Linked DNA regions of Rhodopseudomonas palustris. The protein of the gene in region 1 interacts with the protein of each later gene in a pairwise test. Links are inferred from orthologs where the notes say so. Each region holds a gene or a part of one and is shown on either strand. Other genes may lie near its edges.

Region 1 (4,004 bases):
GACTCAAGAACAAAATGAGAACAATGTTCTGCGTATGTTCACGTGGTCAGGGAGCGGACGATGTTGAAGATCTTCATCCAGGAAGCTGCGGCGTTGACGTCGATTGCGCTGTTCATCAGCATGGTGGCGGTTTGGGCGCAGGTGCTGCCGCAGCTCTGAGGCGGCGGGCAGGGCGCGGCGCCGGCAGCAGCAAGCGCGGCGCAGACAGCGGGGATAAGGTCGCGCGGCTGCCTTGCGCGGCCACGTCCGGCGGACCACCATTCCCGCCGAGTCGGCCGCGCGCGGCGCGCGCCGACCGAGCACTTCTCACCGCACGCCATCCACGCCCGATCGAAAGCCGCACCGCCGATGAGCAACGCCGGATTCGTCCATCTGCACGTCCACTCGGCCTATTCGTTGCTGAAAGGCTCGATGAAGATCGCGCGACTGGCGGACCTCGCCAAGGCCGACCACCAGCCGGCGCTGGCGCTGACCGACACCGACAACATGTTCGGCGCGCTGGAATTCTCCGACAAGCTCGCAGGTTCGGGCATTCAGCCGATCGTCGGCCTCGAGCTAGGCATCGACTTCGGCGATCAGGACCCGACCTCGCGCAACGCGGCGCTGGCGGCGCCGGCGCGGATCGTGCTGCTGGCGACGCGCGAGCGCGGCTACCGCAGCCTGATGCGGCTGAACTCGCGAGCGTTCCTCGAGACCCCGGTGAACCAGCCGCCGCATATCAAGTTCGACTGGCTGGACGGCGAGACCGAGGACGTGATCGCGCTGACCGGCGGGCCGGACGGTCCGATCTCGCTGGCGATGCTGACCGATCCGGCGCTGGGACGGCTGCGCTGCGAGCGGCTGGCGCAGGCATTCGGCGACCGGCTCTATGTCGAATTGCAACGCCACAACACCGATTTCGAACGGCGCGCGGAAGCCGGCCTGATCGACATCGCCTACGACATGGGGCTGCCGCTGGTCGCGACCAACGAGCCGCATTTCGCCACCGCCGACGATTTCGAGGCGCACGACGCGCTGCTGTGCATTGCCTCCGGCAAGCTGATCGCCGAGACCGACCGGGTCCAGCTCACGCCCGACCACCGCTTCAAGACCCGCGCCGAAATGGCGGTGCTGTTCGCCGATCTGCCGGAGGCGCTGGCCTCCACCGTCGAGATTGCCCAGCGCTGCGCCTATCGGCCGCTGACCCGCAAGCCGATCCTGCCGCTGTTCACCGTCGGCGCCAGCGTCAACGACGCCGAAGAGGCGGCCGCCGCGGAGGCCGCCGAGCTGCGCCGCCAGGCCGAGCAGGGGCTCGCCGACCGCATGCGCATCCACGGCCTGTCACAGGGCATGACCGAAGAGGACTACCAGAAGCGGCTCGCCTTCGAGCTCGACGTCATCACGCGCATGAAATACGCCGGTTACTTCCTGATCGTGTCCGACTTCATCAAATGGGCCAAGGCGCACGGCATTCCGGTCGGCCCGGGCCGCGGTTCCGGCGCGGGTTCGCTGGTGGCGTATTCGCTGACCATCACCGACCTCGATCCGATCCGCTTCGGCCTGCTGTTCGAGCGCTTCCTCAATCCGGAACGCGTCTCGATGCCCGACTTCGACATCGACTTCTGCCAGGACCGCCGCGGCGAAGTGATCGAATACGTCCAGCAGCGCTACGGCCGCGACCAGGTCGCTCAGATCATCACCTTCGGGACGCTGCAGGCGCGCGGCGTGTTGCGCGACGTCGGCCGCGTGCTGCAGATGCCGTACGGGCAGGTCGACAAGCTGACCAAGCTGGTGCCGCAGAATCCGGCTGCGCCGGTGACGCTGAAGCAGGCGATCGAAAGCGAGCCGAAGCTGCAGGCCTTCCGCGATGAGGACCCGGTCGTCGCCCGCGCCTTCGACATCGCCCAGAAGCTCGAGGGCCTGACGCGGCACGCTTCGACCCATGCCGCCGGCATCGTGATCGGCGATCGGCCGCTGTCCGATCTCGTGCCGATGTATCGCGATCCGAAATCCGACATGCCGGTCACCCAGTTCAACATGAAATGGGTCGAGCCGGCGGGCCTCGTGAAGTTCGACTTCCTCGGCCTGAAGACGCTGACGGTGCTCGACGTCGCGGTGAAGCTGCTCAAGCAGCGCGACATCCACATCGATCTGGCGACGCTGGGGATCGAGGACCCGACCAGCTATCAGATGCTGGCGCGGGGCGATGTGGTCGGCGTGTTCCAGGTTGAAAGCCAGGGCATGCGCCGCGCGCTGGTCGACATGCGCCCGGACCGTTTCGAAGACATCATCGCGCTGGTCGCGCTGTATCGCCCGGGCCCGATGGCGAACATTCCGACCTATTGCGCGCGCAAGCACGGCGACGAGGAGCCGGAATATCTGCATCCGATGCTGGAGCCGATCCTGAAGGAGACCTTCGGCGTCATCATCTACCAGGAACAGGTGATGCAGATCGCCCAGGTGATGGCCGGCTATTCGCTCGGCGAAGCCGACCTGCTGCGCCGCGCCATGGGCAAGAAGATTCGCGCCGAGATGGAGAAGCAGCGCGCGATCTTCGTCGAGGGCGCGACCAGGAACGGCGTGCCGAAGGACTCCGCCGACACCATCTTCGATCTCTTGGCGAAGTTCGCCGATTACGGCTTCAACAAGAGCCACGCGGCCGCCTATGCGCTGGTGTCGTATCACACCGCCTACATGAAGGCGCATTACCCGGTCGAGTTCATCGCCGCGTCGATGACGCTCGATCTCAACAACACCGACAAGCTGTCGGAATTCCGCGCCGAGGCGCAGCGACTCGGCATCAAGGTCGAGCCGCCGTCGGTGAACCGCTCCGGCCCGACCTTCGAGGTCGGCGCCAACATTATCTACTACGCGCTCGCCGGCCTGAAGGGCGTCGGGCTGCAGGCTGTGCAGATGATCGTCGAGGCGCGTGGCGACAAGCCGTTCGCGTCGATCGCCGACTTCGCCGCCCGCGTCAGCCCGCGTGCGATCAACAAGCGCGTCGTCGAATGTCTGGCTGCCGCCGGTGCGTTCGACTGCCTGGATCCCAATCGCGCGCGGGTGTTCGCCGGCGCCGATGCGATCATCGCCGCCTGCCAGCGCAGCCACGAGGCGGCTACCTCAGGCCAGAACGACATGTTCGGCGGCCTCGCCGACGCGCCGGAGGTGGTGCTGCCGCAGATCGAACCGTGGCTGCCGGCGGAGCGGCTGCGGCGCGAATACGATGCGATCGGCTTCTTCCTGTCCGGCCACCCGCTGGACGATTACGCCACCGCGCTGAAGCGGCTGCGGGTGCAGTCCTGGGCGGATTTCTGCAAGGCGGTGAAATCCGGCGCCACCGCCGGCAAGGTCGCCGCCACTGTGGTGTCGCGGATGGAGCGGCGCACCAAGACTGGCAACAAGATGGGAATCATGGGCCTGTCCGACCCGACCGGGCATTTCGAGGCAGTGCTGTTCTCCGAGGGGCTGGCGCAATATCGCGAGGTGCTGGAGCCGGGCGCCGCGGTGTTGCTGCAGCTCGGCGCCGAGCTGCAGGGCGAGGACGTCCGCGCCCGCGTGCTGCACGCCGAGCCACTCGATGCTGCCGCGGCCAAGACCCAGAAGGGGCTGCGGATCTTTCTGCGCGACACCAAGCCGCTCGATTCGATCACAAAACGCTTGCAGCCGCCGGACTCCAAGGTCGCCGGAGGCAACATTGCGCTGGTGCTGAGGCTCGACCCGCAGACCGAGGTCGAATTCGAACTGCCGGGCCGGTTCCAGGTTTCGCCGCAGATCGCCGGCGCCATCAAGGCCGTGACCGGCGTGGAGCTGGTCGAGACTCTCTGAGGGCCGGCCGGCGGTGCTGCGGCTTTGGATTCGTCTGGAACCGCGCCGCGCCGGCGGTCGCGGGCCTTTCGCGGCCGCGCGGCACCCGTTATGAAAGGTTCACAGATCGGGACTGCGCGTCAGGAGAACATTATGGCAGCCAAGACGAATTTCCGGGGGTCGTTCACCGCCTTGGTCACGCCTTTCAAGAACGGTTCGCT
Region 2 (5,541 bases), 2.6 Mb from region 1 along the record:
TACACAGGGTCATGATGCTGACCGACGGCAGCTATTTTCACCTCCATCTGGTGTCGGATTCGACCGGCGAAACCCTGATCACGGTGTCCCGCGCGGTGGCGGCGCAATACGCCAATGTCAACGCGGTGGAGCACGTCTACCCGCTGGTGCGCAGCCAGAAGCAGCTCGACCGCGTGCTGCAGGAGATCGAGGAATCGCCCGGCATCGTACTGTTCACCCTGCTGGAGGGCGAACTGGTCGCCCGGCTCGAGGCCAAGTGCCAGGAGATCAACAGCCCGAGCCTGTCGATCATCGGCCCGGTGATGCAGTTGTTCGAGGCCTATCTCGGCGCCTCCACCACCGGCCGCGTCGGCGCCCAGCACACGTTGAACGCCGAATATTTCAAGCGTATCGACGCGCTGAACTATTCGATGATGCACGACGACGGCCAGCACGTCGAAGGGCTGGAAGAGGCCGATGTGGTGCTGGTCGGGGTGTCGCGCACCTCGAAAACGCCGACCTCGATCTATCTCGCCAATCGCGGCATCCGCACCGCCAACGTGCCGCTGGTCGCCGGGATTCCGATTCCGCATCAGCTCGAAACCCTGAAGAAGCCGCTGGTTGTCAGCCTGCACGCCTCGCCCGAACGGCTGATCCAGGTGCGGCAGAACCGTCTGCTCAGCCTCGGCGCCGGAAGTGGCAACGATTCCTACATCGACAAGCAGGCCGTCACCGACGAGGTCGTGCTGGCGCGCAAGCTCAGCGCCAAATACGGCTGGTCGCTGCTCGACGTCACCCGCCGGTCGATCGAGGAAACCGCTGCGGCGATCATGAAGCTGCTCGCCGATCGTCAACGCCAGAGGATGTCCGAATGACGCTTTGGCTCGGCCCCGGGCCGCTGGTGCTGGCGTCGCAGAGTCGCGCCCGGCAGGCGCTGTTGAGCAGCGCCGGAATTCCGTTCGACGCGATCCCGGCGGATATCGACGAGCGTGGCATCGCGACAGCCTCGGGCCTGTCGGCGCCGGGCGAGATCGCCGCGCTGCTGGCGCAGGAGAAGGCCGCGTTCGTTTCGAATCATCACCCCGGCCGCCTGGTGCTCGGCGCCGACCAGACGCTGGCGCTGGGTGCGCGGGGTTTCAACAAGCCGGCCGACCGCAACGAGGCGGCGAAACAACTGCGCGAACTCGCCGGCCGCCGCCACGAACTGCATTCGGCGATCGCCCTGGTGCGCAACGGCGCCACGCTGTTCGCCGAAGTCACGATCGCGCGGATGACGATGCGCCCGTTGAGCGACGAGGAGATCGCGGCGTATCTCGACGAGGCCGGCGACAAGGCGATGTCCAGCGTCGGCGGCTATCAGGTCGAAGGCCTCGGCGTGCATCTGTTCGACGGCATCCACGGCGACCATTTCACGATTTTGGGCCTGCCGCTGTTGCCCCTGCTGGGCTTTCTGCGTAGCCAGAAACTGCTGGCGTTCTAGCGCCGCGCGAGAACAAACGCGTCGAACACAATCCGCACGAGGGAGTGGGACGAATGCTGGTGCTGGGGCTCACCGGGTCGATCGGGATGGGAAAATCCACCACCGCGAAACTATTCGGCGAGGCCGGCATACCGGTCTACGACGCCGACGCCACCGTGCATAAGATCTACGAGGGCGAAGCCGTGCCGGCGATCGAGGCGGCGTTTCCGGGCACCACCATCGACGGCAAGGTCGACCGCGAGCGGCTGTCGGCGAAGGTCGTTCACGACGCCGACGCGATGAAGCGGCTGGAGCAGATCGTGCATCCGATGCTGCGCTCGCATCACCAGAACTTCCTCGACGACGCCGAATCGTCGGGCGCGCCGGTCGCGGTGGTCGACGTGCCGCTTCTGTTCGAGACCGGCGGCGAGAAGCGAGTCGATGCGGTGGTCGTCGTCACCACCTCGCCGGAGGTGCAGCGCGAGCGCATCCTCGCGCGCGAAAACATGACGCCCGAAAAGCTCGACGCCATTCTGGCGCGGCAGATGCCCGACGCCGAAAAGCGCAAGCGCGCGGATTTCCTGGTGGATACTTCGTTCGGACTCGACCCGGTGCGGGCGCAGATCCGCGAAATCCTCGACTCGGCTGCTAGGATGCCCCGCCGGCGGCCCTGATTCGCCGGCTCACGAAGACCGGCTGTTCCACGATGCGCGAAATCGTTCTCGATACCGAAACCACCGGCCTCGACCCGCTGCGCGGCGACCGCCTGGTCGAGATCGGCTGCGTCGAGATCTACAACCGGATGCCGACCGGGCAGACTTTCCACCGCTACATCAATCCGGAACGCGACGTGCCGGCGGAAGCCTTCGCGGTGCACGGGCTGTCGAGCGAGTTCCTGGCCGACAAGCCGCTGTTCGCGCAAGTGGTCGACGAATTCCTGGAGTTCATCGGTGACGACCCGCTGGTGATCCACAATGCCTCGTTCGACGCCGGCTTCCTCAATGCCGAACTGGCGCGGCTGTCGCGGGGCGCAATTCCGCGCGAGCGGCTGGTCGACACGCTGCTGCTGGCGCGGCGCAAGCATCCGGGCGTGTCGAACCGGCTCGATGATCTGTGCTCGCGCTATGCGATCGACAATTCCCGCCGCACCAAGCACGGCGCGCTGCTCGACGCCGAGTTGCTGGCCGAGGTCTATATCGATCTGATCGGCGCGCGGCAGTCGCAGCTCATTCTGGCCGAGGTGCCGTCGGACCGGGGCGGCGCGGGCGGCGACACGCCCCGCCGGCAGCGGCCGACCCCGCTCGCGCCGCGGGTCACCGAGTCCGATCGCGAGGCCCATGCGGCCTTCACCGCCACCATGGGCGACAAGGCGATCTGGAACGAGTATCGCCCCGGCGCGTGAGCGGCGCAGATCCACAATCCCGTCATGCCCGGGCTTGACCCGGGCATCCACGTCCGGATGCATCGATCCAACAAACGTGGATGGCCGGGACAAGCCCGGCCATGACGAAGTTTCAGATGTCTGTTCGAGCCGAGAATTAGCTCGGCTGGCCCTGCTGCTGGGCAGCCTGGCGGTCGATGTTCTGGCGATACAGGCCGACGAAATCGACCGGATCGAGCATCAGCGGCGGGAAGCCGCCGTCGCGGACCGCGCTGGCGATGATCTCGCGGGCGAACGGAAACAGCAGCCTCGGGCATTCGATCATGATCAGCGGGTGCAGGTTTTCCTCGGGCACATTGACGATCCGGAACACGCCCGCATAGGCCAGTTCGAAGCTGAACAGCACGGTGCTGCCGGATTCGGCCTTGCCCTCGATCGACAGCGTCACCTCGAATTCGTTCGCCGCCAGATTGTTGGCGCCGACATTGATCTGGATGTTGATCGCGGGCTGATTCTGCTGCGGCGCCAGCGAGGCCGGGGCGTTCGGGTTCTCGAACGACAGGTCCTTGGTGTACTGCGCCAGCACGTTGAGCTGCGGAGGAGCACCGGCTTCCGGAGGCGTGCCGTTTCCGTTGGTCATCGAATTCTCTCCTGAAGCGTGTGCGGGAAGCTGCGGCCGGCGATACGGCGGCATTCACGCGAATGGCGGGTGATGCTGTCGGCGAGTGGCTATCATAGGCCTGCGGCCATCCACAAGGTGGACCGAAGCAGCAGCCGGGCGAGCCCTCCGGGCCAGCCGGCGAGGCCGAAAGCCCCAGGCCGAGCCGGACGGACGCCCAAATCGCCGGCGGAATGAACTTTCTTACAATGATCCGGTTTCCCCGTTGCGCCGAAGCGCCTACATTCCGACCATCAATGCCCGGCCGGACGCGCAGCGGGGCTTGCCAACCCGGTTGGCTGTGCCAAAACGCGCCATTGGCTGGGACAGGTTCCTCACTACATGTGAGGGCCGGCCCGCATCGTGATTCTGGGCCGTCGGGCCGCAGGTGCAAACCGCACCCGCAGGCCGACGCCGATGAAGAAAGTGAAGCGACGTGGATATCTACACCATCATCTTCCTTGCGCTTGCGGTGTTCATTTTCCTGCGTCTGCGCAACGTCCTGGGTCAGCGGACCGGAAGCGAACGCCCCCCGTTCGACCGTGCCGCGGCGCGGGACATGATCCCGGGCAAGCAGGACACCAATGTGGTGTCGATGCCGGGCTCGGTGATCGACCAGGCCCCGACTGCGCCGAGCGCCGACGTCGTTCCGCCTTCGGATCGCTGGAAGGGCATCGCCGAGCCGGATTCGCCGCTGGAGCATGGCCTCAACGCGGTGTTCACCCAGGACTCGTCGTTCGACGCCAATCATTTTCTCTCCGGCGCCAAGGGCGCCTATGAGATGATCGTGATGGCGTTCGCCAATGGCGATCGGCGGTCGTTGAAGGATCTGCTGTCGAGCGAGGTCTATGAGAGCTTCGAGGCCGCGATCAAGGACCGCGAGAAGAACGACCTGAAGACCGAGACCCGTTTCGTCGCGATCGAGAAAGCCGAACTGCTGGGCGCCGAGGTCCGCGATCACATCGCCCAGATCACGGTGAAGTTCGTGTCGCAGATGATCTCGGTCACCCGCGACAAGGCCGGCGCCGTCGTCGACGGCAGCCCGGACAAGGTCGCCGACATCACCGACGTTTGGACCTTCGCCCGCGACATCAGCTCGCGCGATCCGAACTGGAAGCTGGTTGGCACGGGAAACGGCCTCTAGCGCGCAGGGCGCATCGCGCTCTGCCTGGGCGCGCGGCGTGCTCGCCGCCGCCTTGCTGTTGGCGCCGGCCGCCGTCGAAGCCGGGCCGCGCCACCACCATTCCTCCGGCCACCATTCCTCGGGACATCATGGCAGGAGCCACCACGCCGCCGCGCATAAGCGGCATGCCAAGCCGGTCTGGCCGATCGAAATCCCCGGCGGCCAATACGCCCCGGTGAAATGGGATCAGGTCGCCGGCTGGGATGCCGACGATCATCTCGCCGCCTTCAGGACGTTTCGTGAGAGTTGCCGGCCGATCGTGGCGCGGCGCAAGCCGGTCGCCGACACCAAGGCGCTCGGCTCGTCGTTGGCCGAGCCCTGCCGCGCCGCGCGCGCGGCCGAGATCTCCGACGCCGCCCATGCCCGCCGTTTCTTCGAGCGGCACTTCCTGCCGCTGCAGATCTCGCGGGTCGGTGAGGACGCCGGATTCGTCACAGGTTACTACGAGCCGATCGTCGACGGCTCGCGGGTCAAGACCGACGTCTACAATGTGCCGGTGTATCGGCGGCCGTCGAACCTTTTCGTCCGCGGCTATTCGCAGGGCGTCGGCCTGCCGAATGGCGGGCCGGTGTATCGCAAGATCGGCCGGCGCAAGCTGGTGCCGTATTACGATCGCGCCGAAATCGAGGACGGCGCCATCGCCGGGCGTGGACTGGAAATCTGCTGGCTGAAGAGCCAGACCGATCTCTTGTTCTCGCAGATTCAGGGTTCGGCCCGGGTCAGGCTCGAGGACGGCAGCTTCGTGCGTATCAATTACGATGCCCACAATGGCTATCCCTACACCCCGGTCGGCCGCATCCTGATCGATCGCGGCATCATCCCGAAAGAGCAGATGTCGATGCAGCGCATCCGCGAATGGATGGACGCCAATCCGGACGGCG
Region 3 (5,368 bases), 830 kb from region 1 along the record:
TGGCGCGCGCGTGCGCGTGTCGGAGTACAAGATGGATATCGCCACACTTATCGGCCTGGTCGCGGGCGCTGCTGTCGTGTCGTCCCTCATTTTGATGGGCGGCAATTTCGGGATGTTCTACGACGTCCACGCGGTCATCGTCATTTTCGGCGGTTCGGCCGCGGCGACCCTGATCCGTTTTCCATTGTCGGCGATGTTGCACGGCCTGCCGCTCGGCGCCAAATTCGCCTTCACCATGAGTAACCTGTCGGCCCGCGACCTGGTCGACGAACTGGCCCGGATCGCCGAGATCGCCCGCAAATCCGGGCCGGTGGGGCTCGAAAAGGTGGAGGCCGACGATCCCTTTCTGGCGAAGGGTATCCGCTACGTCGCCGATGGTTACGACCTCGAATTCATCCGCGACAACCTCGAGCGCGATCGCGACAACTTCCTGCTGCACCTCAACGAGGGATCGAAGATCTATCGCGCGATCGGCGACTGCGCGCCGGCATTCGGCATGATCGGCACGCTGCTCGGCATGGTGCAGATGTTCTCCAACATGCAGGACCCCTCCAAGCTCGGCCCGTTCATGGCGGTCGCGCTGCTGGCGACGCTGTACGGCGCGGTCGTGGCGAACCTGATCTGTCTTCCGATCGCCGACAAGCTGCATGGCAAGCTGGTCGACGAGGAAACCAACCGCACGCTGATCATCGACGGAATTCTGATGATCCGGGACTCCAAGAGTCCGACCCTCGTCAGGGAAATGCTACTCGCCTATCTGCCGGAAAAGCACCGCCACGAGGAAGACGAAGGCGTGCCCGCTTAGTCGGAGTCGGAAGCAGCCGGAAAGCGCGCCATGGCCAAGAAGAAACGGGAGGAGGCACACGGCGGTCACGGCTGGTTCGTGACCTTCGCCGATCTGATGGCGCTGCTCCTGGCGTTCTTCGTCATGCTGACGGCATTCTCGACGCAGGACAAGGACAAGCTGAAGGTCGTCGCAGGCTCGATGCGCGAAGCGTTCGGCGTCCAGTCCGACGCCCGCTATTCAGGCATCATCGAAAACGACGGGCTGCCGACCCGCGGCAAGGTCAAGAACACCGAACACGTCAATCCCGAACTGTCGACCGCCAAGCCGTCGCCCGGCGAGGTCTCCAAGGACGAGGGCATCCAGACCAAGGAGGATCGCGAGTTCGCGCTCGCCTCGGCGTCGCTGCGGCAGGCGCTGCAGGACATGCCCGAAATCGCCGAGCTCTCCAAGAATGTGATGTTCGAAGAGACCAAGCAGGGCCTCAACCTCGAAATCATGGACCAGGACGGACGCGCGATGTTCGCCGACGGCTCCAAGGCTCCGTTCGAGCGCACACGGCGTCTGCTGCAGCGGCTCGCCGGGCCGCTTCGCGCCAGTCCGCTGCGGCTCACCATCGCCGGCCACACCTCGGCCGGGCTGATGTCGTCGCGAAGCGACTACAACGGCTTCGATCTGTCAGCGGATCGCGCCAATGCGGTGCGCCAGATCCTCGAACGCGAGGGCGTTCCGACCTCTCATTTCTTTGCGGTCACCGGCCGCTCCGACACCCAGCCGCTGTTCCCCGAGGACCCCGCGATCGCCGCCAACCGCCGGGTGACCATCACGCTGATGCGCGAAAGCCCCGCACTGCCGCCGGGGCTCAAGCCGTAACCGCGAACCGGACGGAAGGCCGCGGCCACAGAGCGGGTCCACGATGCGGCGTTCGCGTTCGACCAATGGGGCGGTGCATTTCCTTCGCCGCCGGACTATCCACCCGGCATGACCGCACTCGTTTTCCGAAGCTTGATTTTCCTCGCGCTAGGCGCGACTTTGGCGATGCAATGGCCGAGCGTCGTTCTCGTTGTTGCACAATTGGGTCCAGGCAGTGCAATCGCGGGAGAGACGAGAGTGGTTGGCCAGGTTGAGGATTTGACGCCGCAGGACGTCGCCAAAGGGATCGCGGAGGGGCGCTATCTTCTGGTCGACGTGCGCGAGCCGAACGAAGTGGCGGCAGAAGCCTATCCGGACGCGGTGGTGGTTCCACTGTCGAGTTTCGATCCCAGGGCCATCCCCGATCCGGCCGGCAAGCAGGTCGTGTTCGCCTGCCGTTCCGGCAAACGCTCGGTGACCGCGTCGCAAGCGGCGCAGATGGCCGGCCTCGCCTATGACAAGCATCTCGCCGGCGGCATCCTCGGTTGGAAAGCGGCGGGCCTGCCGACCAAGCCCGGCGGCTGATGGCGCGATGAACAGGGTCTTCGCCGATCTGCCCGTTACCGTGTTCGAGGCGATGTCGCAGCTCGCGCGCGACAACGACGCGATCAATCTCGGCCAGGGGTTCCCGGACGATCCGGGCCCGGAGGATATCCGCCGCGCCGCCGCGGATGCAGTGCTCAACGGCTACAACCAGTATCCCTCGATGATGGGGATCCCCGAGCTGCGGCAGGCGATCGCGGCCCATTACGCGCATTGGCACGGCGTCAATCTCGACCCGATGACCGAGGTGATGGTGACCTCGGGCGCGACCGAGGCACTGGCGAGTGCGATCCTGTCGGTGGTCTCGCCCGGCGACGAAGTCATCGTGTTCCAGCCGGTCTATGATTCCTACTTGCCGATCATCCGGCAGGCCGGCGGCATTCCGCGGCTGGTCCGGCTCGAGCCGCCGCATTGGCGCGTCACCGAGGAGGCGCTGCGCGAGGTCTTCAGTCACAAGACCAAGGCGATCGTGTTCAACAATCCGCTCAATCCCGCTGCGGTGGTCTATCCGCGCGAGGATCTCGAATTGCTGGCGCGGTTTTGCCAGGAGTTCGACGCGGTCGCGATCTGCGACGAGGTCTGGGAGCACGTCACCTTCGACGGCCTCGGCCACATCCCGCTGATTGCGATCGAGGGGATGCGCGACCGCACCATCAAGATCGGCTCGGCCGGCAAGATCTTTTCACTGACCGGCTGGAAGGTCGGCTTCGTCTGCGCCGCGCCGTCGCTGCTGAGGGTCGCGGCCAAGGTGCATCAGTTCCTCGCTTTCACCACGGCGCCCAATCTCCAGGTCGCGGTGGCGTACGGACTCGGCAAGAGCGACGATTACTTCCTGCAGATGCGCAAGGGCCTTGCCAAGAGCCGCGACCGGCTGGCGCAGGGGTTGTCCAGCATCGGCTTTCCGGTGATCCAGTCGCAGGGCACGTATTTCCTCACCGTCGATCTGTCGCCGCTCGGCCTCAACGAGACCGACGAGGAATTCTGCAAACGGATCGTCAACGAGTACAAGGTCGCCGCGATTCCGGTGTCGGCGTTCTACGAGGAAGAGCCGGTCACCTCGGTGGTGCGGTTCTGTTTCGCCAAGAAGGATCAGACGCTCGACACCGCTCTCGAGCGGCTGTCGGACGCGGTGCACAGGCGTTAGGGTCTCGACGATGCGACACGAATTGTTCCCGCGAGCGTGGCTTGTCGGTGTGGCCCTGGCACTGTCGACGAGCCTCGGCGCGCCGGCGCTGGCGCAGGATCGCGTGGTGAATTTCTACAACTGGTCGAACTACGTCGCGCCGGGCGTGCTGGAGGAGTTCACCCGCGAGACCGGGATCAAGGTGGTCTACGACACCTTCGACGGCAACGAGACGCTGGAGACCAAGCTGCTCGCCGGCAAGTCGGGTTACGATGTCGTGGTGCCGACCGCGTATTTCCTGCAGCGCCAGATCGGTGCGAAGGTGTTCCAGAAGCTCGATCCCTCGAAACTGCCGAACCTGAAGAACGCCTGGGACGTGGTGACGAAGAAGCTCGCGCTGTACGATCCCGGCAATCAATATGCCGCGAACTACATGTGGGGCACCACCGGGATCGGCTACAACGCCGCAGCGGTGAAGCGCATTCTCGGCGAGGGGGCGGCGATCGACAGCTGGGACATCGTGTTCAAGCCGGAGAATCTGGCGAAGTTCAAGGACTGCGGCGTGCAGATGTTGGACTCGGCCGACGATATCCTGCCCGCGGCGCTGACTCATCTCGGCCTCGATCCGAATTCGACCAGGCAGACCGATCTGGAGAAGGCCGCCGACGCCGTCGCCAAGGTTCGGCCGTCGGTGCGCAAATTTCACTCGTCCGAATATCTCAATGCGCTCGCGACCGGAGAGATCTGCCTGGTTGTCGGCTGGTCCGGCGACATCAAGCAGGCGCAAGCGCGCGCCACCGAAGCCAACAACGGCGTCGAGATCGGCTACGCGATCCCGAAGGAGGGAGCGCAGATGTTCTTCGACAATCTCGCGATCCCGGCCGACGCCAGGAACGTCGCCGAGGCGCACGAACTGATCAATTTCCTCTATCGCCCGGAGATCGCCGCGCGCAATTCCGACTTCCTGTCCTACGCCAACGGCAACAAGGCGAGCCAGGAGTTCGTCAACGCCCGCGTGCTGAACGACAAGACGATCTATCCGGACGAGGCGATGCAGTCGCGCCTGTTCGTCATCACCGCGCGCGACGCGGCGACGCAGCGGGTGATCAACCGGTTGTGGACGCGGGTCAAGACGGGACGGTGAAATCGTCCCTGGTCAGGCAGTCCCCGCCATGTCCCGCGCGGACGCTTCGCGAACGGCAGGCTTTCCGATATCGCTGAAATTGATCGTGCCGGGGAGCGCGTGATCGGACGGCTTGCCGCCGACGCCGCGCATCGGAATCGGACTGACGGGCGTGCGATCATATCGTTGGATATCTTGCCGAAACAGCCGCCATGCCCATCCCGCCGTTCGGCGGTAGGTCTGGACCAGTCCGATCATGCCGTAGATCTGCGCGCCGGCATCGATCAGATGGGCCCGCACCCTGAGCTCGGCGCGGCGCAGCATCTTCTTGGAGGCCGAGTAATCCTTGACCTCTTCCGCCGTCCTCGTTTCGGCGCTCGAGAACACCCCCGCCGACTTCGAGAATATCAGCGCGCTTAGAAAGCGAACCGGATTGAAGAAATAGGTGTAGGCGATCAGCAGATTGACCTGCTTGATCCAGGGGCGGGGATGTTTCGAGGCGACGACATAGTTGCCGTCCATGATGTGGGGCTCGACCGCGACGTCGCCCGCCTTGCTGAAAGCCATCCCCGAATCGAACACGTTCTCGTACCATTTCGATCCGGGGGCCGGCGTCAGCATCATCACTTGCGTGGTGATCGATCCGGCCTTCCGCAGCAACCTGATCTGGTTGAGAAGACCGTAGTTCGACTTCCATGTCACCAGCGGCTGGCTGTCGTGGTGCATCATCATCGGCATCGGCAGAATGTTGTTCTCGCGCAGCAATCGGAATGCGAGTTCGGTCTTGTCCTTGTCCTGCGCCTTCTTGACCAGCGTCGCCGTCATGTCCTCGACGCCGAGCCACACTGCCGCGAATCCCGCCTCCCTGATCAGCGGCAGGTGA
Region 4 (5,503 bases), 3.0 Mb from region 1 along the record:
CCCGGCCGGAAACGGCTTCTGCCGGCCGAGCAGGCACTTGTCGCCCGACGTCACCAGCATGATCACCACCGGGTCGGTGCGCGGAAAATGCTCGGCCTTGCAGGTCGGGCAGTCGCGCTTCCAGCCGCCCTGCGACATCGCGGTGCGGGCGCCGCAATTGGCGCAATAGCCGTGGCGCTGGTGCCAACCGACCATCGACTTCGCCATCGCGATCGCCGAGAGCTGCTCGGCGGGCAGGATGCCCTGCATCGCCATGCCGCGCAGCTCGGCGATGCCGGCGTCGCTGCGGGTCATCAGCGTTTCGACCGCCGCGGCGCCGATGCCCATGCCGAACACCGCCGCGCCGTCGCGCAGGCCGAGAAAGATCGTGCCGGGATTGGCGCCGAGCGCCAGCGCCTCTCTGATCGACAGCAGCGCGCGCGGGCCGCTCTCCTCGTGCTTCACCACCAGCGAATCGCGATGCACCACATAGGCGCGGGTGTCGCTCTTGTCCTCCATCGCCATCAGTTTGGAATCATCGCCGCGCAGATGCGCGGCGCGGTCGAGGACGTTGCTGACGAAGGCCGGCTGGCCGAGCGGGAACGCGCTGCTCATCGGCTCAGCCCAGCCAGATCTTGCGCCGCAGCGCGTTGATGAATTGCTGCACTTCTTCGGCGTCGTGCGGCAGCGCCGGCACCACGCCCCACACCGGCCGCGGCCAGGCGGCGTCGTTGGAGCGCCGCGCGATCACATGAACATGAAGCTGCGGCACCACATTGCCGAGCGCCGCGATGTTCAGCTTGTCGCATTTGGTGATCTCCTTCAGCGCGCGGCCGACCCGGGAGATTTCCGTCATCAATTGCGCCTGCGCGACCTCGTCGAGATCGATGATCTCGACCGCGCCGGCGCGGCGCGGCACCAGCAGCAGCCACGGATAATTCGCGTCCTTGATCACCAGCACGCGGCTGAGCGGCAGGTCGCCGATATTGATGGTGTCTTTTTCGAGCTGCGGGCTGAGCGACCAATCGGAGGGCATGGCGGTTCCATCGGCCCGTTGGCAAAAGCGGGCTCTTGCGTGGTTGCGGGGGCGGGCCTCGGCCTCTCATAGCAACTCGGCCGAGGCCACGAAAGCCGCGGCGCGATGCGGAATTCACCGCCGCTGCCGCCACGTTGTGGGCTCGCACTGTCCGAAGGTCCAAGACGCTGCGCGCCCGCTTGCATTCGGGCGGTTTTGGCTCCAAATAGGGACCGGGAGATTGGCGGTGGACGAGCCACTCGCCAACCGGGTCAGGTCCGGAAGGAAGCAGCCCTAACGAGGTCCGGATCGGGTCGCTCGTCAGTCTCCTACCTGTTTTTCCGGCCGTTGCGCGCCGGTCGATCCAAAGGTGGCGTATCGGCCCGGCCTGCCGGGCGTCTGTCGGGCGCGGAGCGGATCGAGGGCTCCGCCGGACAGCTCCGCCCCGTTCCGCAATGCGGCCCCGAGAGAGAACACATTGCGGAACGACCGATGACCGACGCAGGCCCTCCCGCGACCCCTTCGGACGATTCGGATCAGACCGGCCTCGGCCTGGATGCAGGCGCCCCGGGCGCAGGAGCGCTGGGCGGCGCGCCGGCCGGCGCCTACCGGGTGCTGGCGCGCAAATATCGTCCCAACAGTTTCGAGGATCTGATCGGCCAGGAAGCGGTGGTGCGCACCGTCTCCAATGCGTTCGACACCGGGCGGATTCCGCAGGCCTGGATCCTCACCGGCGTGCGCGGCGTCGGCAAGACCACCACTGCGCGCATTCTGGCGCGGGCGCTCAATTACGAAATGCCGGACGGCTCGGTGAAGGGGCCGACCATCCACATGCCGGTGCACGGCGTGCACTGCAAGGCGATCATGGAAAGCCGGCACATGGACGTGCTGGAAATGGACGCCGCCTCGCATACCGGCGTCGACGACGTCCGCCAGATCAACGACAGCGTGCGCTACGCGCCGGCGTCTGCGCGTTACAAGGTCTACATCATCGACGAAGTCCACATGCTGTCGACGGCGGCGTTCAACGCCTTCCTGAAGACGCTGGAGGAGCCGCCGGAGCACGCCAAATTCGTGTTCGCCACCACCGAGATCCGCAAGGTGCCGGTGACGGTGCTGTCGCGCTGCCAGCGCTTCGATCTGCGCCGTGTCGAAGCCGACGTGCTGATGAAGCATCTCGGCGGCATCGCCGCCAAGGAAGGCGTCGAGGTCGAGGCGGAAGCGCTCGGCATCATCGCCCGCGCGGCCGAAGGCTCGGTGCGCGATTCGCTGTCGCTGTTCGATCAGGCGATCGCCCATGCGGCCGGTCTGGTGCGCGCCGATCAGGTCCGGCAGATGCTCGGCCTCGCCGACCGCACCCGCGTGATCGAGCTGTTCGACGCGCTGGCGCGCGGCGATATCGCGGCGGCGTTCGCCGAATTCCGCGACCAATACGACACCGGCGCCGATCCGGTGGTGGTGCTGAGCGACCTCGCCGAATTCGTGAACTTCGTCACGCGGGTCAAGATCGTGCCGGCGACCGCCGACAACGTCGCGTTCGGCGAGACCGAGCGGCTGCGCGGGCGCGAATTCGCGACCCGGCTGTCGATGCGGGTGCTGTCGCGGATGTGGCAGATGCTGCTCAAGGGCATCGCCGAGGTGCAAAGCGCGACGCGCCCGGCCGCGGCCGCCGAGATGGTGCTGGTGCGGATCGCCTACGCGGCCGATCTGCCGACGCCGGACGAGGCGATCCGGATGATCGAACAAGGCGGTGGCGGGACGCCGCTGCCCTCCGGTGGAAGCGGCGGAGCTGCTCCGCGTGGCGCCCCCTCCGCGTCGGTCTCCGTCGCGCCGACCCATGCGGCGATGGCGCCGCGCAGCGCGCCGCCGATGCTGCGTGGCGGCGCCGAGACCATGGCCCGGCCGCAGCCCGCCGCGCCTGCCGCGGCCCAGCAACCGACCCCCGCGGCGTTGACGATCACCAGCTTCCCGCAGCTCGTCGCGCTGGCGTCCGAGAAGCGCGATGTGATGACACGGATGGCGCTGGAAGCCGATGTGCGGCTGGTGCGGATCGAGGACGGCCGGCTCGAACTGGCGCTGGAACGCACCGCCTCGCGCGCCCTGATCGGCGACCTCGGCCGCAAGCTCGAACAATGGACCGGGCGGCGCTGGACCGTGATCGTGTCGAACGAGCCGGGACAGCCGACGCTGCGATCCCAGAACGAGGCGCAGAAGAACGAACGCGAGCGCGCCGCGGAGAGCGATCCGCGGGTGCAGGAGGTGCTGGCGCGTTTTCCCGGCGCCAAGGTGATCGAGGTGCGGCGGCTCGCCACCGAGCCGGCCCCGACCGATTCGGATATCGAAGACCCCGCCGACCCGGTCGACGACGACGATTCATGAGAATTCTGGCTCTTTCGAAAGGAACCGATCATGGCTGATTTCCTCGGCATGATGAAACAGGCGGCGCAGCTTCAGTCGAAGATGAAGGCGATGCAGGCGGAGCTCGACCAGATCGAGGTCGAGGGCCTGTCCGGCGGCGGCCTCGTCAAGGTCCGGATGACCGCCAAGATGGAAGTGCGCGGCGTTTCGATCGACCCCTCGCTGCTGAAGGCCGACGAAGGCGAGGTGCTGGAAGATCTGCTGGTCGCGGCGCTGGCCGACGCGCATCGCAAGGCGGAAGCCGCGATGCAGGAGAAGATGCAGGCGCTGACCGGCGGGCTCGGCCTGCCGCCCGGCCTCGGGCTGGGCTAGTCTTCCAGGAATACCGATTCGCAAGTTCTCGCCGACGTGCCGGCGGGCGTCTCGTTTGCGCCTGCCGCCGATCCGACTCACCGAAACGGATAGCTGTCCCGATGGCCATCGCGGTCGCAGGCCCCGAGATCGAACGTCTGATCCAGTTGCTGGCGCGGCTGCCGGGTCTCGGCCCGCGCTCGGCGCGGCGCGCCGCGCTGCATCTGATCAAGAAGCGCGACGCGCTGATGTCGCCGCTCGCCTCGGCGCTGCAGGTCGCGATCGACAAGATCGAGGTCTGCAAGACCTGCGGCAACATCGATACGCAGAATCCCTGCACGGTGTGCACCGATCCGCGTCGCGATCCGTCGATCATCGTGGTGGTGGCCGACGTCGCCGATCTGTGGGCGCTCGAACGCGCTTCCGCCACCAATGGCCGCTATCACGTGCTCGGCGCGACGCTGTCGCCGCTCGACGGCGTCGGCCCCGACGATTTGACCATCGACGCGCTGGTGGCGCGCGCCCATGATCCCGCGGTCGGCGAGATCATCCTGGCGCTCAACGCCACGGTCGACGGCCAGACCACGGCGCATTACGTCACCGACCTGCTGCAGGACGCGGGCGTCAAGGTGACGCGGCTCGCCCACGGCGTCCCGGTCGGCGGCGAACTCGACTATCTCGACGAAGGCACGCTGTCGGCCGCGATGCGGCAGCGGACCCTGTTCTGAACCACCGGAAATGGACCTGATGATCGAACGACTGCTGAAATCCTCGCTGATTGTCGCCGCGCTGATGGTGCTCCCGGTCTTGCCTGCGCGCGCGCAGGCCGCCGACAGTCAGGCAGCGCTGCCGAAGCCGAAGGCGATGAAGGTGGGCGACGTGCTCAGCGGCGAACTCACCGCGATGCGCTCGCGCGCCAGGGCCAAGGGCAAGAAGGGTCCGGTGTATCAGCTCGTCAGCGAGCCGCGCCGGCTGCCGCCGCCGTCCGGCCTGTGCAATCTCGAGAACGGGCCGGAAACGTTCCAGATCGTGCCCGCCAGCGACGCCCAGGCGGCGCAGCTCAAATCGCGCCTCGGCAAGAACGTGGTGCTGAAAGTCGAGTCGGTGGCCTGCGCCGAGGAGGCCGGGCAGTACAGCGAGGCTGTGGTGACGAAGTGGAGCCTGGTGAACTAAGCGGCCGCTTGATCACGCCGTAATTCTCTCCGTCATGCCCGGGCTTGTCCCGGGCATCCACGAACAGGCGCCTGCGTCGATGTAAGAACGTGGATGGCCGGGACAAGCCCGGCCATGACGACGTTTGAGCAAGAACAAAGCGGTGCGGGTCTAAACCCTCACCGGTCCGAGCGCCGTGAAATGATCGCGGCGCTGCAGCCAGAGCAGTAGCACCAGGCTCGGCGCGGCGACCGCGACGCTGATGATGAAGAACGCCGGCCAGCCGGTCGCCTGCGCCACATAGCCGGCGCCCGCCGACAGATAGGTCCGCCCCACCGCCGACAGCGCCGTCAGCAGCGCGTATTGCGTGGCGGTGTGCAGCGGGTTCTGGCATAGCGCCGACAGATACGCGACGAAGATCACGGTGCCGATCGCGCCGGTGAAATTCTCGACCGAAATCGCCAGCGCCAGCGCCCATTGGTTGACGCCGACGGTCGCGAGCCATGCGAACGCCAGATTCGACAGCGCCTGCAGCACAGCGCCGATCCACAGGCTGGCGACCAGCGAGTAACGTCGCGCCAGGAAGCCGCCGGCGAAGCCGCCGATCAGCGTGGCGGCGAGGCCGACGCCCTTGACGATCGCCGCGTA

Evidence for each region.
Region 2: the proteins of dnaE (region 1) and dnaQ interact in binary tests that used the Escherichia coli proteins (3 or more experiments, as listed by UniProt). The link is inferred for Rhodopseudomonas palustris from one-to-one orthologs.
Region 3: the proteins of dnaE (region 1) and SR870_RS03020 interact in binary tests that used the Escherichia coli proteins (3 or more experiments, as listed by UniProt). The link is inferred for Rhodopseudomonas palustris from one-to-one orthologs.
Region 4: the proteins of dnaE (region 1) and SR870_RS20415 interact in binary tests that used the Escherichia coli proteins (3 or more experiments, as listed by UniProt). The link is inferred for Rhodopseudomonas palustris from one-to-one orthologs.

The regions. Positions count from the first base shown.
Region 1 is NZ_CP140155.1:1,515,435-1,519,438, reverse strand. It holds dnaE (DNA polymerase III subunit alpha), read left to right. Parts: upstream 1-348; coding sequence 349-3,804; downstream 3,805-4,004. Other genes in the region: dapA (4-hydroxy-tetrahydrodipicolinate synthase), read left to right, coding at 3,937-4,004. UniProt on the Escherichia coli protein: DNA polymerase III is a complex, multichain enzyme responsible for most of the replicative synthesis in bacteria. This DNA polymerase also exhibits 3' to 5' exonuclease activity. The alpha chain is the DNA polymerase catalytic subunit.
Region 2 is NZ_CP140155.1:4,068,213-4,073,753, reverse strand. Bases 1,007-3,992 are described here. They hold dnaQ (DNA polymerase III subunit epsilon), read left to right. Parts: upstream 1,007-2,144; coding sequence 2,145-2,840; downstream 2,841-3,992. Other genes in these bases: SR870_RS18360 (Tim44/TimA family putative adaptor protein), read left to right, coding at 3,914-3,992; secB (protein-export chaperone SecB), read right to left, coding at 2,977-3,459; coaE (dephospho-CoA kinase), read left to right, coding at 1,513-2,112; SR870_RS18380 (Maf family protein), read left to right, coding at 1,007-1,459. In the rest of the region: SR870_RS18385 (pyruvate, water dikinase regulatory protein), read left to right, coding at 15-854; more of SR870_RS18380, read left to right, coding at 851-1,006; more of SR870_RS18360, read left to right, coding at 3,993-4,621; SR870_RS18355 (murein transglycosylase A), read left to right, coding at 4,659-5,541. UniProt on the Escherichia coli protein: DNA polymerase III is a complex, multichain enzyme responsible for most of the replicative synthesis in bacteria. The epsilon subunit contain the editing function and is a proofreading 3'-5' exonuclease.
Region 3 is NZ_CP140155.1:686,219-691,586, forward strand. Bases 1,493-4,305 are described here. They hold SR870_RS03020 (aminotransferase), read left to right. Parts: upstream 1,493-2,228; coding sequence 2,229-3,383; downstream 3,384-4,305. Other genes in these bases: SR870_RS03010 (flagellar motor protein MotB), read left to right, coding at 1,493-1,657; SR870_RS03015 (rhodanese-like domain-containing protein), read left to right, coding at 1,895-2,221; SR870_RS03025 (polyamine ABC transporter substrate-binding protein), read left to right, coding at 3,394-4,305. Also shown: SR870_RS03005 (motility protein A), read left to right, coding at 32-805; more of SR870_RS03010, read left to right, coding at 836-1,492; more of SR870_RS03025, read left to right, coding at 4,306-4,506; SR870_RS03030 (B12-binding domain-containing radical SAM protein), read right to left, coding at 4,519-5,368. UniProt on the Escherichia coli protein: Shows aminotransferase activity with methionine and histidine as substrates, and to a lesser extent also with phenylalanine.
Region 4 is NZ_CP140155.1:4,507,064-4,512,566, forward strand. Bases 982-3,929 are described here. They hold SR870_RS20415 (DNA polymerase III subunit gamma/tau), read left to right. Parts: upstream 982-1,486; coding sequence 1,487-3,373; downstream 3,374-3,929. Other genes in these bases: SR870_RS20405 (HIT family protein), read right to left, coding at 982-1,015; SR870_RS20420 (YbaB/EbfC family nucleoid-associated protein), read left to right, coding at 3,404-3,724; recR (recombination mediator RecR), read left to right, coding at 3,826-3,929. In the rest of the region: nudC (NAD(+) diphosphatase), read right to left, coding at 1-594; more of SR870_RS20405, read right to left, coding at 599-981; more of recR, read left to right, coding at 3,930-4,431; SR870_RS20430 (hypothetical protein), read left to right, coding at 4,451-4,876; SR870_RS20435 (AmpG family muropeptide MFS transporter), read right to left, coding at 5,027-5,503. UniProt on the Escherichia coli protein: Part of the beta sliding clamp loading complex, which hydrolyzes ATP to load the beta clamp onto primed DNA to form the DNA replication pre-initiation complex.